DNA from 2 places in the Mesorhizobium sp. Pch-S genome. Region 1 is predicted to be linked to the other one. Evidence: riboswitches for the same ligand, from Rfam matches in the RefSeq annotation. Region 1 holds a riboswitch; the other holds the start of a gene.
The links. A riboswitch is a leader RNA that binds a small molecule or an ion and turns the genes downstream of it on or off. The one in region 1 is predicted to bind cobalamin.
Positions count from the first base shown of each region.

Region 2: another riboswitch for cobalamin. It lies ahead of C1M53_RS11350 (ABC transporter ATP-binding protein); the one in region 1 lies ahead of C1M53_RS23215 (DUF1852 domain-containing protein).

Region 1 covers NZ_CP029562.1:4,954,723-4,962,051, forward strand. Annotated here, with positions in the region: gene C1M53_RS23195 (nitrate reductase) at 1-126, shown strand, start outside; gene C1M53_RS23200 (ATP-dependent helicase) at 137-2,215, opposite strand; gene C1M53_RS23205 (flavin reductase) at 2,399-2,950, opposite strand; gene C1M53_RS23210 (methionine synthase) at 3,037-4,071, opposite strand; gene C1M53_RS23215 (DUF1852 domain-containing protein) at 4,098-5,081, opposite strand; cobalamin riboswitch at 5,245-5,461, opposite strand; gene C1M53_RS23220 (helix-turn-helix transcriptional regulator) at 5,596-6,456, opposite strand; gene C1M53_RS23225 (hypothetical protein) at 6,580-6,966, opposite strand; gene C1M53_RS23230 (GlxA family transcriptional regulator) at 7,135-7,329, opposite strand, start outside.
Region 2 covers NZ_CP029562.1:2,475,228-2,482,556, reverse strand. Annotated here, with positions in the region: gene C1M53_RS11375 (ester cyclase) at 1-178, shown strand, start outside; gene C1M53_RS32490 (hypothetical protein) at 247-606, opposite strand; gene C1M53_RS11365 (DUF899 domain-containing protein) at 603-1,400, opposite strand; gene C1M53_RS11360 (iron ABC transporter permease) at 1,556-2,569, opposite strand; gene C1M53_RS11355 (ABC transporter substrate-binding protein) at 2,572-3,519, opposite strand; gene C1M53_RS11350 (ABC transporter ATP-binding protein) at 3,541-4,425, opposite strand; cobalamin riboswitch at 4,499-4,705, opposite strand; gene zigA (zinc metallochaperone GTPase ZigA) at 4,852-6,069, opposite strand; gene C1M53_RS11340 (NAD(P)H-dependent oxidoreductase) at 6,291-6,893, opposite strand; gene C1M53_RS11335 (helix-turn-helix domain-containing protein) at 6,972-7,329, shown strand, end outside.

The DNA.
Region 1 (7,329 bases):
GATGCCGTTTCCGCCGGTTGCCGCAGCCTGGAGGCCATCGGCAGGGAACTTGGCGCCGGCACCAATTGCGGCTCCTGTCGCTCCGAGATCAGGACTATCATCGGGGCAGGCCTGGCGGCCGGATGATCTGCGGCGATCACTTCCACATCGAACGCATCTTGCCCTTGAGGTCGACATTGCCGCGCGGCCGTGCCGACTGCTCGTCGCGCAGCGCCTGGCTGGTCCAGGACGTCAGCTGGAAATGCTGCAGGATGTGCGACGGGATGAAGCGCGTCTTCGAGGCATAGACATGCTTGTCGCCGCGCGCGACCTGGCTGGAGGGGTAGAAGCGCTGCGGCACGATCAGGTGCAGGGAATCCTTCGCCCGCGTCATCGCGACGTAGAGCAGGCGCCGTTCCTCCTCCAGCTCCTTGCGTTCGCCGGCGCTGAGATCGATCGGGATGCAACCGTCGACGGCATTGAGCAGGAACACCTTGGTCCATTCCTGGCCCTTGGCCGAATGGATCGTCGACAGGATCAGGTAATCCTCGTCCAGCAGCGGCGGGCCGGCCTCGTCGCTGGTTGCGCTCGGCGGGTCGAGCGTAAGGTCGGTCAGGAAGCGGTCGCGCGACGGATAGCCGGAAGCGATCTGCTCGAGTTGCAACAGGTCTGCCCGGCGCACGGTTGCGTCCTCGTGCTTGCGCTCGAGATGCGGTTCGTACCACAGCCTCGCCCGCTCCATCTCCGCCGGCCAGCCGGGGTTGCGGCGCAGGTCGCAGAACAGGTCGACGAACTGCGGCCAGTCTTTTGCGGCGCGCACCGGCGGCGCGAAACGCGCCAGGCCCATCTCGAGGTCGAGCGACTGCTCCATGCTGTCGATGGCCTGGGTCGCGGCGGCAGGCCCGATGCCCGGCAGCAACTGCATGACCCGAAAGCCGGCAATGCGGTCGCGCGGGTTCTGCACGAAGCGCAGCACGGCAAGCACGTCCTTGACGTGGGCCGCATCGAGGAATTTCAGCCCGCCAAACTTCACAAAGGGGATGTTGCGCCGGGTCAGCTCGACCTCGAGCGGTCCGGAATGGTGCGATGCGCGAAACAGCACCGCCTGCTGCTTGAGCAGGGTTCCGGTCTCGCGCTCCTTCAGCACCTCGTCGCAGATGTAGCTTGCCTGCTCGGCTTCGTCGCGCACGGTGACGATGGCCGGCTTCTCGTGCGACGAGCGGTCGGTCCACAGGTTCTTGGTGAAGCGTTCGGTCGCCTCGCCGATGACCGCATTCGCCGCATTCAGGATCGCGTCGGTTGAACGATAGTTGCGGTCGAGCGTCACCACATCGGCGGGCGCCGGAAACAGGGTCGGGAAATCGAGGATGTTGCGGACTTCCGCGGCGCGGAACGAATAGATCGACTGGGCATCGTCGCCCACCACCGTCAGGCCGGTCCCGTCCGGCTTGATCGCGGTCAGGATCGAGGCCTGCAGCCGGTTGGTATCCTGGTATTCGTCGACGAGGATGTGGTCGAAGCGCGAGGACAGATGCGCGGCGATGTCCGGTTCCGCTGCCATCTGTGCCCAGTAGAGCAGGAGGTCGTCGTAATCGAGGATGTTCTGCCGCTGTTTTGCCTCGACATAGGCGCCGAACAGCCGTTTCAGCTCCTCGCTCCAGCCAACGCACCAGGGGAAGTACTCGGCGACGACCTTTTCGAGCGCATCCTGTGCGTTGACCACGCGCGAGTAGATCGAGAGGCACGTCGCCTTGGTCGGGAAGCGGTTTTCGGTCTCTGAGAAGCCGAGTTCGTGCCGCACCAGGTTCATCAGGTCGGCGGAATCCTCGCGGTCGTGGATGGTGAAGCTCGGCTCCAGCCCGATCTCCAGCGCATAGTCGCGCAGCAGTCGCGCGCCGATCGAATGGAAGGTGCCAGCCCAGGTCAGGCCTTCCGTCAGGCTGGCGGCACGATCCTTCATCACCTCGGCGGCGATGCGCTCGACGCGCTTGCTCATCTCGGTTGCCGCCCGGCGCGAGAACGTCATCAGGAGGATGCGCCGCGGATCGGCGCCGCGCACGATGAGATGCGCGACCCGATGGGCGAGTGTGTTCGTTTTGCCTGAACCGGCGCCGGCGATGATCAGCAGCGGTCCGCAGACCGCACCGTCTCCGTGCAGGACCGCTGCCTTCTGGCCGTCGTTCAGCTTCGACAGATAGGCAGGTTCCTCGATCGAATCACGGATGGCGATGTTCATGCGGCCATGAAGCATCGTTTCCGTTTCGTTCGCAATGGCCGCGGGCCGCCTTGCGACACCGGGTTACGCCAGCCTGCTCGGCAAGCTTTCCCATGCACGTCTCCAGCGGGGAGCGGAGAAACGGCGGCCGATTTGGGAGCCGGCACTCGGAAACGCTGGCATAGGGTTCGCCGACGTATCAGGCTAGCCTTTGAGATAGCGACGCATGCAATAGAGCAACGCTGCCTGTTCCTCGTTCTCGCGGACGTCTACCACGCGCCCGAAGAGGATACGGTGGGTTGCCTCGTCGACGGCATTGCTGAGTTCGCATTCGAAGCTGACCGAGGCGTCTGTCAGGACGGGAACACCCGTAAGACCTTCTGTCCATTCGCCAAGCGCAAATCGGTTCACCACCGCTGTCTTTCCGCCGAAGGCGTTGGAAAGGTTCTCGTGGCCCGGCATCAACGTGTTGACGCAGAAATAGCGTGCGTTTTCGAAAGCATGAAAACATGAGCTCGCACGATTGATACAGACGAGCAGTGTCGGCGGGGTATCGCTGACGCTGCAGACAGCGGAGGCCGTGAACCCGTAGCGCTTGCCGCCGGAACTGGTGCTGACGACATTGACCGAAGTGCCGAGGCGCGACATCCCGTTGCGAAACGTGGCTCTGTCCACAATGCCGAAGCGATGTTGCATCATATTCATTTTGATCTCCCGGGCGCGTTCGGAACGGGCAAAACCGAGGCGCTCGCGCAAGGCCGCCTGTCTCCCTACGGCGGGAACGGCAAAGCATGTCCAGACAGTCGACAGCATCGCACGGCTGTCTGGACGTGCCCCAGTCGTCAGGCCTGGGCTGTGAGTTCTTTTCGAACGATTTCCGCGCCTGCACTCAAGGCATTCAGCTTGCCTCTGGCTACTCGACGGGAGAGGGGGGCCATGCCGCAATTGGTGCAGGGGCACAGTTTGTCGGCATCGACAAACTGAAGTGCTCTTCGCAGAGTACCGGCCACCTCCTCCGGCGTCTCAATGACATCGCTTGCCACGTCGATGGCCCCGACCATCACTTTCTTTCCGCGAACAAGTTCGATGAGATCCATTGGAACGTGAGAGTTGTGGCATTCCAGGGAGATCATGCCGATGCTGGATTTCTGCAGCTTGGGGAAAGATTCCTCATATTGCCGCCATTCCGACCCGAGAGTCTTCTTCCAGTCTGTGTTGGCCTTGATGCCATACCCGTAGCAGATATGAACGGCAGTTTCGCACTTGAGCCCTTCGATTGCCTTTTCCAGGGTGGCAACTCCCCAATCGTTCACCTCGTCAAAGAACACATTGAATGCGGGCTCATCGAACTGGATGATATCGACGCCGGCAGTCTCCAGTTCCCTGGCTTCCTGATTGAGGATCTTGGCGAATTCCCAGGCCAGTTTTTCTCGGCTCTTATAGTGATTGTCAAAAAGCGTATCGATCATGGTCATCGGACCCGGCAGAGCCCATTTGATAGGCTGCTTGGTCTGCCGGCGCAGGAACTTGGCGTCTTCAACGAAAACCGGCTTTTGGCGCGACACCGCGCCGACGACTGTCGGGACGCTCGCATCATAGCGATCCCGAATTCTGACGGTCTCGCGTTTTTCGAAATCAACCCCGTCCAGGTGCTCGATGAACGTCGTGACGAAATGCTGGCGCGTCTGCTCGCCGTCGCTGACGATATCGATGCCTGCCTGTCGCTGATCGTCGAGGGACAAACGCAAAGCGTCCTGCTTGCCTTCGATCAACTCCTCATCCTGCAGTTTCCAGGGTGACCAGAGTTTCTCCGGCTGGGCAAGCCACGAGGGTTTTGGCAAGCTGCCGGCGGTAGACGTGGGCAACAGTGTTTTCATGATAGGCAGCCTTGTCTTTTGGTTGGTCAGCGAACGTGATTGACGGACCACTGCTCGAGGATGGACTTGTATGGTTTGATGAAGTGCTCCTCGGCGAACTTTCCCTGCTCGATCGCCAGCCGGCTACGCTCTTCCCGATCGTAGACGATGCGGGTCAATGAATAATCCTGGTGTTTCAGACTTGGCTGGTAGCACGCCCCTGCCGACGAGTTGGCGTTGTAGATCTCGGGTCGATAGATCTTCTGAAAAGTCTCCATCGTACTGATGGTGCCGATCAGCTCAAGATTGGTGTATTCTGCAAGCAGGTCGCCGATAAAATAGAAAGCCAGAGGCGCTACGCTATTCGATGGCATAAAATAGCGGACCTGCATTCCCATTTTCTGAAAGTAGTGGTCCGTCGAAGACAATTCATCTTGCCGGTACTCAACGCCCAATACAGGGTGCTGATTTTTGGTGCGGTGATATGTCTTGCTGCTTGAAGCGCTCAGACATATGACCGGAGGTTTGGAAAAATGCTTCTTGTAGGCATCTGAGCTCAGGAAGCTTCTGAACAGGTTTCCATGCAGATCTCCGAAATTTTCCGGCATGCTGAATTCCGGGCGGTTCTTGTTGTGCTCCGGCAGCAATACGCTGAAGTCGTAGTCTCGCACGTAGGAGGAGAAATTGTTCCCCACAATGCCTTGGATCCGCTCGTTCGTCTTTCGGTCAACGATGTTTGTTTTCAATATTTCAATTATCGGGAAGGCATTGTTGTTGCCTTCGGCGCCAATAATCATCTCAACCGAAATGATGTCGAGTTCGACAGAATAACGATCGCCCTTGGGGTTGTCCCAATGCGCCAGGGCATTGAAACGATTGTCGATCATCCTCAAGGCATTGCGCAGGTTTTCCTGGCGGTTCTCCCCTCGGGCCAGATTGGCGAAATTGGTCGTGATACGCGTATTGTCCGATGGGCGATAATCCTCGTCGAAACGAATACTCTTGAGGCGAAACGTAAAGTCGTCACTAATTGTGACCTGCCGGCGAGCGACAAGGGCCATGCGGGGAGTGGCGACTTGAATTTTGGGTTGAGACACGACTTACCCCAATGAGTTGGGGGCATGGGTCAGCGGACACATAGCAAGGCGGTCCGCTACGCGGCCTCCGCTACGGCACACCGGGACACCCCGCCCGTGGACGTTGTTTCGCCAAGGCAGGTCTCCTGGCTCGCGGGTCATCGCTTCTGTCCGTCTTCCCAGGGTTTCACCCCAGTGACATTCTGGACGTCAGCTCACCGCTTACAGTTGCGGGGGCAGCTTCGGCTTTCCCGAATATGACGGGGCACCGACTTCCCTCTTAGCCCCGGCGCGTTGCACGCAACGACCGGGGAACCTAGACGCCTGCACCTTCCTGCAATTGTCAGATGAAGTCAATAGCGCATAAAGAAATGTTTATATCTTTATCGCGTGCGTCAGCGTCGGATTTCGCGGCTCCGGCATGTCCCGGTTCCATCCTGCTTGTCGTGCAGTTGCACGCAGCATCACGTCACGCCGGTCGTTTCTTCAGCGGGATGATGTTCGGCGCTGCCTCAGCCTCTGCGGCGTCGCGGCCAACCGCTTCGCCGCGGGCAAGCGTCCTGCGCGTGTTTCCCTCGGGGATGCCTGTGGCAAGCTCCTCGAAATAGCGTGCCGGGGTTGTTCCCAACATGCGCTTGAACATGGAGATGAATGCGCTGACGCTGTCATAGCCGAGATCGCCGGCGATGTTGGTGACCGATTGGCCCTCGCCAAGACGCTGCAACGCCAGGCCGATATGAAGCTGTTGGCGCCAGCGAACGAACGACATGCCGGTTTCCCGCTGGAACAGCCGGCTCAACGTCCTGTTGCTGGCGCCGACGCGGGCGCCCCACTCGTCGATCGTGAAGCGCTGGTCCGGATGCTCGATCATCGCCTTGGTCAGCCGCAGAAGCCTCCTGTCGTTCGGCATGGGCAGATGGATCGGTTCCAGCGTTGCGGTCGCCAGTTCGTCGAGCAGCACGGCGATGAGCCTTCCCTCGCGCTCGCGGCCCATTGCGGCCGATGGCATCTCGCAGTCGAACCGCAGGATGAGCTCGTGCAGGAAAGGCTGGACGAACAGGATGCCGCAATCCTGGTCGAGCGAAGCGGCCAGGTCAGCATCGATGTAGAGGTTGAGGATCTTGATATGTCCCGCGACCCGGCCGGCATGGGAGACATCGCCCGGTATCCACATGGCGCAATGCGGCGGGACGGTCCAGAGCCCGCCGGCGGCCCGCATCGTCAGCACGCCGCTGATGACACACATCAGCTGCGCCTTGTCGTGATGGTGGGGCTCCGTCTCGCCGACGAAAGTCGTTTCGGTGATCAGGCTGAAGACGGGGCGTGGCACATCATCCACGTGTCTGAAGCCCTGTATTCGCGGAAAATCCACCTGCTTCTCCCGATCCGGGTCAGCCAAGCCGACAGCGTATCCCAAACCTGTGCGGCATGTCATCGAGGCTCAGGGAGCCTATCATCCGGCACGCGCCTCGAGCAGCACAAGCATGCCTCTGGCTGCCGCTCGCCTCTCGTCCGTCTCAAAAAGAACGGAGAAGCCGAACGCCTTGCTCGCGGTCACCGCCGCCAGCCGCACCGCCGCGCTGGTGGGTTTCTTGCCCTCGATCACGATCATGGCACGGCAGTACTTCCTGAAACGATCCTTTGTCCGCTTGAAGAACAGGGCCTTTTCCCTGCGCTCCTCGGCTGTTTCCGCGTGATGGTCGTCCGGTGCGTGATCGGTGATCAGGACGAACGGCGCCTGCCGGTCCAGAAGCCCTTCGAGTTCGGCGAGGATCGAGGCAGGCGATTGTCCTTCCTCCCGCGCGAAGACAAGCGGGAAGCGCGTATCGTCCAGGAACATTGATCTGTTTCCTTCAGCTGACCAGGTCGATCGGCGGACCTGCCGATGGCATGAGCGATATCCCAAGCATGCCACAGCGGCGTCCGGGCTGCTCTCGCGCCCCTGCCAACAAATCCCGTGAACCCGCCATTGCGGTTTCGCGCGGACTTTCCTGTCAGATATGGCCCGTCAGATATGGATAGCTGCCGTCCGCAGCTCCGACGGGCTCTGGCCGTGGAACTTCTTGAAGGTCCTGGCAAAGTGCGAGGCACTTTCGAATCCCGCTTCCAGGGCAATCTCCAGCATGGAAGCATCGGTGTTTGCGACAAGCGCCTTGGCATGGATCAGCCGCACGCGCTTGTAGGCATTGGCTGGCGACATTCC
Region 2 (7,329 bases), 2.5 Mb from region 1:
GCCGCATATCGCCAGCCGCCTGCGGTTCGACTGCACGCCGACCGGCACCTTGTTCGACCTGCCCGTCAACGGCAGGCGGGTTCAGTTCGATGAGAACGTATTCTACGAATTCGCCGGCGGCAGGATCGAAAAGGTCTGGTCGATCATCGACAAGGCCTCGATCGCACGACAGCTTTGACGTCCTCGAAGGACAGCGTCGCAGATCACCGGACGCTGGGTCATGCAGGCTCGGTCATGCCCCTGTCCTCAGTGATCCGCCGAACGACCCGCCCGTACCAGCCTCAGCCATGGCGCCAGATGGAAGGCGCTCATCAGCAGATACATCACCACCATGCCACCGAGCGGCATTCCCGTCGCGGATGAGCACAGCATCTCGGCTGGTCCACCCGTGATGCCGGTCAGCAAGGCCATGGCGGCAAAAGTCGGCGAAGCCGCCAGTGCCAGCCAGTCCGACGCCGCCAGCGCGGGTGCATGGTCGAGCGCAGTACCGTCCGTTGCGGTTGGCGCTGCCGCATGGCCGACGGGCTTCACGCTGTCGCCGGTGCGGGCACTGGTCCGGCGAGGGGTTTCCTCGTCGGCCCAGATGGAGCAGCACGAGCGGCTCATGATTTCGCACTCGTTGCTTTGGCGCGCATCGCTTCTTCGCCGGCGTCTGAAATCGCGACCCATCCCTTGTCCGGCTCTGCTTCGGTAACGTAGCTGTCGTTCCAGTTCCACCATTTATAGGTCGGGGTCTGCGGATAGCCCTCGGGCGAATCCTCCCAGACTTCCTGGCGGCCGAGCGGTGTGATGTCGAGATAGTTCCAGGTGCCGCCCATCTGTTCGTCGGCACGATCGGCGATGAAATAGGTGCGGAAGATGCGATCGCCGTCGCGCAGGAAGACGTTGTGGCCGTGCCATTCGTCCACGCCGAAATCGACGTCGAAACTGTCGACGATGGTGACCCAGGGAATGCGGTCCCAGCCCATCCGGGCCTTCACACGCAGGATGTCCGCCTGCGGTGCGCGCGAGGCAAAGACCAGCGTGGTGTCGCGGGCATTGAGATGCGAGACATGGGCGACCTGGTCGGCCACCATCGAGCAGCCCCGGCAGGCATGGTCAGGCCAGCCATACACGCCGGGCTCGAAGAAGGCGCGGTAAAGGATGAGCTGCCGGCGGCCCGCGAACAGGTCATGCAGGCTTGCCTTGCCGTTCGGGGTCTCGAAGACATAGTCCTTGGTCACTTCCACCCACGGCATGCGGCGGCGCTCCGCGGCCAGTGCATCGCGGGCGCGCGTGTGGGCCTTCTCCTTCACGAGCAGCTGCTGACGCGCCTGCTCCCACGCTTCCGGTGTGACCACCGGCGGCCTGTGCAGGGCAGCCAGGATTTCGTCGCGTTTGTTTTCGGCGGATGTGGTCATTGTTCTGAACCTCCTTGTCAGGGCGATGCCGTGCCCGAGGTCGGAAGCGTCGTCGCTCATCACCCGGTGCTGGTGTCGGGCAGTGTGCCTTCGGAGGCCGAACAGTGTGAGTAACAAGTGTGGCGCTATTCCAAGGCGGTGGAATGGCTTCCGGTTCAGAACCGCTTGCGCAGCAGGGTGGCGACCACGAACAGCGCGCCAATCGAGCTGGTGATGATGCCGATCGGCAATTCCTGCGGCGGCAGGAGCGTGCGTGCCAGCAGGTCGCTGGCAAGCAGGAGCACCGCGCCGAAGACGGCGCAGGCAATGGCCAGTCGCAGATGCAACGGGCCGGCGAAGCGGCGCGCGACATGCGGGATCATCAATCCCACGAAGCCGATGACACCGGCAACGGAAACCAGGATCGCCGTCGACAGCGCCGCGGCGAGAAAGGTCAGCGTCCGGAAGCGCACCACCGGAACGCCGAGGCTTTCCGCGGTGTTCTCGCCGGCCAGGAAAGCGTCAAGCCAGCGATGATAGCGCAGCGCGAAAACGAGAATGACGGCTGCCCCGGCGACCGCCAGGCCGATATTGCCCCAGCGGGCGAGGCCCAGCCCGCCCATCGTCCAGAACAGCACTGAATGGGCGGCGCGCTGGTCACCGGCGAAGACCAGATAGTTGGTCAGCGCCGTGAACAGGAAGGAGACGGCAAGACCGGCAAGGATCAATCGCTCCGGGCCCTGGCCGCGTATGCGGTTGACAAGCAGCAGCACGACGAAGGCGGTGAGGATGCCGCCGACGAAAGCGGCGATCGGAAGCGTCCACACACCCAGGCGGTCGCCGAACACCGTGATCACCGAAACTGCACCGGCAGCGGCACCCGAGGACAGGCCGAACAGGAACGGATCGGCGAGGTCGTTGCGCGTCACCGTCTGCAGAAGCGCGCCGACCACGGCAAGGCCGGCGCCGACACAGATGGCGAGGATGGCGCGCGGGAGCCTGAGGTCGACGATGATCTTCTCCACCGGTGCAGTCACGCCGCCAGCGTCCAGGCCAACGGCATGGGCGAGTGCTGCGATGACGTCACCGAGCGGAATGACGGTCGAGCCATAGGCGATGGAGAGGAGCGCCAGCAGGATGACAAGCGCCAGACCCGTGCCGATGGCCAAGCCGTAGGATCGGCTGGGCACGCTCAGAAGGCCTCCGGGTGCATCGCCTTGGCGATCTTGTCGATGGCCTCGATGTTGGCCGGGCCGGGCGTCAGCTCCGCATAGCGCAGGGCAACGAAACGCTCGTTCTTGACGGCGTCGGTTTCTTTCATCGCCGGATGCGTCTTCAGGAAGTTCAGCAGCTTCCGGTAGCCGGCGTCATCCTGGTAGTCGAGCAGCACCAGGAATTCGGGGTTGCGGGTAGCGACGGTTTCCCAGTCCGTGTTGCCCCAGTTGGTGGGCAGGTCGTCCATGATGTTCCTGCCGCCGGCCGCCTCGATCATTGCCGTGGGGATCGCGAATTTGCCGGCAGTGAAAGGTTTGTCCTCGCCGGAATCGTAGAGGAACACACGTGTGCCGCTGCGGCTGCCGACCTTGGCGGTGATGGCGGCGAGCCTTTCCTTCCATCCGGCAACCAGTGCGTGGGCCTCGCTCTCCTTGCCGAAGATCTTGCCGAGCTTCTCAACGTCGCCGTACAGCAGATCCATCGAAGCCGCCGGCCGGTTCTTGTCGAGGTGGACGCAGCTTTCGCTGAGCACCAGCGTCTTGATCCCGTGTGGCGCCAGCGTGTCGGGCGTCACGTCGCCGCCGGGCTTCATGCCGTAGTACCAGCCGGCAAAGAAGAAGTCGGGCTCGACCGCCAGCAGGTTCTCCAGCGTCGGATATTTGGGTGCGAGTTCCGGGATCGAGCCTTGCGCCTTCTTGAAGGCGTCGTCGACCTTGTACCAGCCGGTGATGCCGGTCAGGCCGACGATCTCCGGTTGCAGGCCGAGCGCAAAGGCCATTTCCGACATGTTGAGATCGTTGATCACCGCGCGTTTCGGGGCGGCGTCGAAAGTCACCGGAATGCCGCAGCTGTCGACGGTGACCGGGAAGGCAAAGGCAGCAGACGAAAGAAGCGTGGCGGCAAGGCAGAAAGCGAGGCGTTTCATGGCGGCTCCGGATGGATCGGTTCAGCGGGAAAGGCGTATCGGCACGTCGAAGACCGTCAGTTCGCGATCCTGTTCGTCCGGATGAGGCAGTCTGAGCACGTCGATGCCAAAGACCTCGCGCACCAGCTCTGCCGTGAGCGTTTCGCGCGGCGTGCCGAGCGCGACGAGGCGCGCCCTGCTCATTACGGCAACGTGGGTGGCGAAGGGTGCAACCAGCGGCAGATCGTGCAGCACCGTGACGACTGCGATGCCCAACCTGGCGACGAACTCCAGCAATTCGCCGCGGGCGCGCGGGTCGAGATGGTTTGTCGGCTCGTCAAGGAACAGCACGTGCGGCTGCTGCGCGATCGCCCGCGCCAGCTGCGCGCGTTGGCGCTCGCCACCGGAAAGCGAGCCCATGCGGCGGTCGCGCAGGGCAAGCAGGCCGGTTCGCTCCAGCGCGTCGATCACGACATTGCGGTCGTCGCTGCGACGACGAAGTCCGGCATGGGGGATACGGCCGAGCCCGACATAGTCGTGGACAGCTAGCTGGGCATCCGGCTGATCGGATTGGCCGACCACGGCGATGCGGCGGGCCCGTTCCGCCATCGGCAGGCGGTCGAGCGGTTCGCCGTCGAGACTGACCATGCCGCCGACAGGTTTGAGCATGCCGCACAGCATGCGCATCAGCGTCGTCTTGCCGGCGCCGTTTGGACCGATGATGGCGAGCCTTTCGCCGGCGCGCACGTCGAGACCGACACTGTCGACCAGGGTGATGCCTTTTTCCGGCCGATAGCAAAGGTCGCGCGCCTGCAGGACAACAGCGCTCGTGAAAGCAGCTTCTGCGGCGCGTTGCGTTGCGCCGTCGAAAGGACGCGTCGCCCCATCACGCTGAAAAACGGCAAACCCTTCCAACTGATCCCTCATCGATCAGGTGCGGAAGGATGGCCAGAATGACGGGCTGTGCCGTCCTTGTAGCGTCCTCCCGGCACACCCCGTCCGGTCAACTCACTGCGATGGCAGGTCTCCTGGCTCGCGGATCGTTGCGCTGTCCTGCCTTCCCGGCACCTTGGCCAGTGGCGTTCTCGGACTTTGCTACCGCTTACAGTTGCGGGGGCAGCCACGGTCTGGGCCCTCGCGGGCTTCACCGTATTCCCTTTTCACCCCGGACCTTTCGATTCGAGGCACCATCGCCGGGGACCCTATTGTGACCGCTGCCGCCTGGCAATGGCGATTCGTGTCCGGGACCTGCGGTGGCGCGCCGCTCCTCTGGCGGAATGTAGCGGGCGCGCCGCGGGTGGCAGTCGCAGTCCTGGTGGCGGCCCTTGAACAGGGAAATCAGCGATTTGACGATCATGCGGCCTGCCCGCTCCAGCTCGGAAACGGGTCCGGAAGATCGCGCCACAGCTGCGGCGCGAAGACGGGCTCATCGACCAGGCAGGCGTCGAGTTCGGCACGAATTCGGCTTTCGTCCATCGGGTCGCAGCCGATGAAGACCAGTTCCTGGCGGCGGTCGCCCCACATCGGATCGAAATAGGGTTGCATGGCTTCCCGCCATGCCGGGTTGTCGGGCCATCGCTTTCGGGGGACCGCTGCCCACCAGAGCCCGCGTTTGCCGGTCCGTACCAGAGCGCCGGCCTGGCTCAATTCCCCAACATGGTCGGGGCGTGTCGCCAGCCAGAAGAAACCCTTGGCGCGCACCACACCTGGCCATGGCCGCCCGACGAATGCCTGCAGCTTGAAGGGGTCGAACGGGCGGCGCTCGCGGTAGACGAAGGAACGGATGCCGTATTCCTCTGTCTCGGGGACGTGGTCCTTGAAGCCGTTCAGTTCCTTGAACCAGAGCGGATGCTGTTCGGCCTGCTCGAAATCGAAACGGCCTGTGTCGAGCACCTTGTCGAGCGGCACGCGGCTGAAATCCGTCTCGACGAGCTCGGCCTGCGGGTTGAGCGAACGGATGATCTTGCGGGCCAGGTCGAGATCCTTTGCGGGCGTATCGGAAACCTTGTTGAGCACGATGACATCGGCAAACTCGATCTGTTCGACCAGGAGATCGACGAGCACGCGTTCATCCGAAGCGCCGAGTGCCTCGCCGCGGTCGCGCAGGAAATCCGACGACGAATAATCTCGCAGCAGGTTCGCGGCATCGACGACCGTCACCATGGTGTCGAGACGGGAGACGTCGGCAAGGCTGTTGCCTGCTTCGTCGCGAAACTCGAAGGTCGAGGCAACCGGCAGAGGTTCCGAAATGCCTGTCGACTCGATCAGCAGGTAGTCGAACCTGTCCTGTTCGGCGAGCCGGCGCACTTCCGCAAGGAGGTCGTCACGCAACGTGCAGCAGATGCAGCCATTGGTCATCTCGACCAGTTGCTCATCGGTCCGGGACAGATTGGCACCCCCGTCGCGTACCAGCGCGGCGTCGATGTTGACCTCGCTCATGTCGTTGACGATGACGGCAACCCGGCGTCCGTCGCGATTGTGAAGGATGTGGTTGAGAAGTGTGGTCTTGCCGGCGCCCAGGAATCCGGAAAGGACGGTTACGGGAAGACGCCTTCGATTGTGCGTGGGCATGACTGCTTTCCAGAGGCTGTAGTGAGGTGAACCTGGAGTGGTCCGCCTTGGGAGGAGCGACCAAATTCGGGAAGAGGTCACCAACGAGATTGTTACGTTGTAACATAACAAAATCGAAAGGCAAGCTGCATGCGGTCAGGGAGAAAAACAGGTCCGTTTGCAAGGTCGACGGTCCTTGCCGCACGAGAGCTTCCTTCAGAGGTCTCGTGCGGCAGGGAGTTTTATGCCGCGGCGCGCTGCTGTTTCAGGAACAGCCGGTTGCCTATCGCATGAGCCTCGGCGGGAAGCTGCGTATGATCCTGCATTTCCGGGAAAAGCAGCAGTTCGGACGTCACCACCTTGGCGCCGCAATAATCAAAAATGCCGTGGTCGATCTGCGTCTTCATCGCACCGAAATAGCCGTGTCTGGCATAGGTGCGCTGGCTGGCCCCGCCGATCGCGACGAGATGCACGTTCAGCCGCTGCAGCTTCTTGGTCAGCTTGCCGCCCGGGGGCTCGTCATAGGCCCAGCCGTTCATGAACACACGGTCGATCCAGCCCTTGAGCAATCCAGGCATCGACCACCAGTAGACCGGATAGACCAGCACCAGCGTATCGGAACGGTCGATACGCGCCTGCTCTGCCGCAATGTCATCGGCAGCAGGCGCCTTGCCTTGAAAGGTGGCGATGTCACTTGCGTTGAAGCGGGGATCGAAGCCTTCGGCGGCCAGGTCGGCGATCTCGAAACTGTTGCCGGATGCGGCAACTCCTTCGGCGACGCTGGCTGCGATCTTGTGGGTGAGCGACTTGGCATCGGGATGCGCGACGACGATGAGCGCGTGCATGACGGGGCTCCCTGGAGGGTGTTGCGGAGAAGTGGATCAGCTTATATACTTTTAGTAAGTTACTTTTGGTATATAGCGATGTCAAGCGACCATGCGAACAATGCGCGCCCGCGCCGTCAGCGCCTGTTGCGCGAAGAACGACATCGACAGCTCCTCGATGTCGCCTGGCGCATTGCGCGTGAGGAAGGCACCGAGGCATTGACGCTCGGTCGGCTGTCTGAGCGGGCGGCGGTGACCAAACCTGTCGTCTACGATCATTTCGCTACACGTTCGGCTCTGCTGGCTGCGCTCTACCAGGAATTCGATGAGCGCCAGAACCTGGTCATCGATGCGGCGCTGGCGGCAAGCGAACCGACACTCGACGGCCGGGCCTCGGTGATCGCTTCGTCTTATGTCGATTGCGTGCTGGAGCAGGGTCGCGAGATCCCCGGCGTGG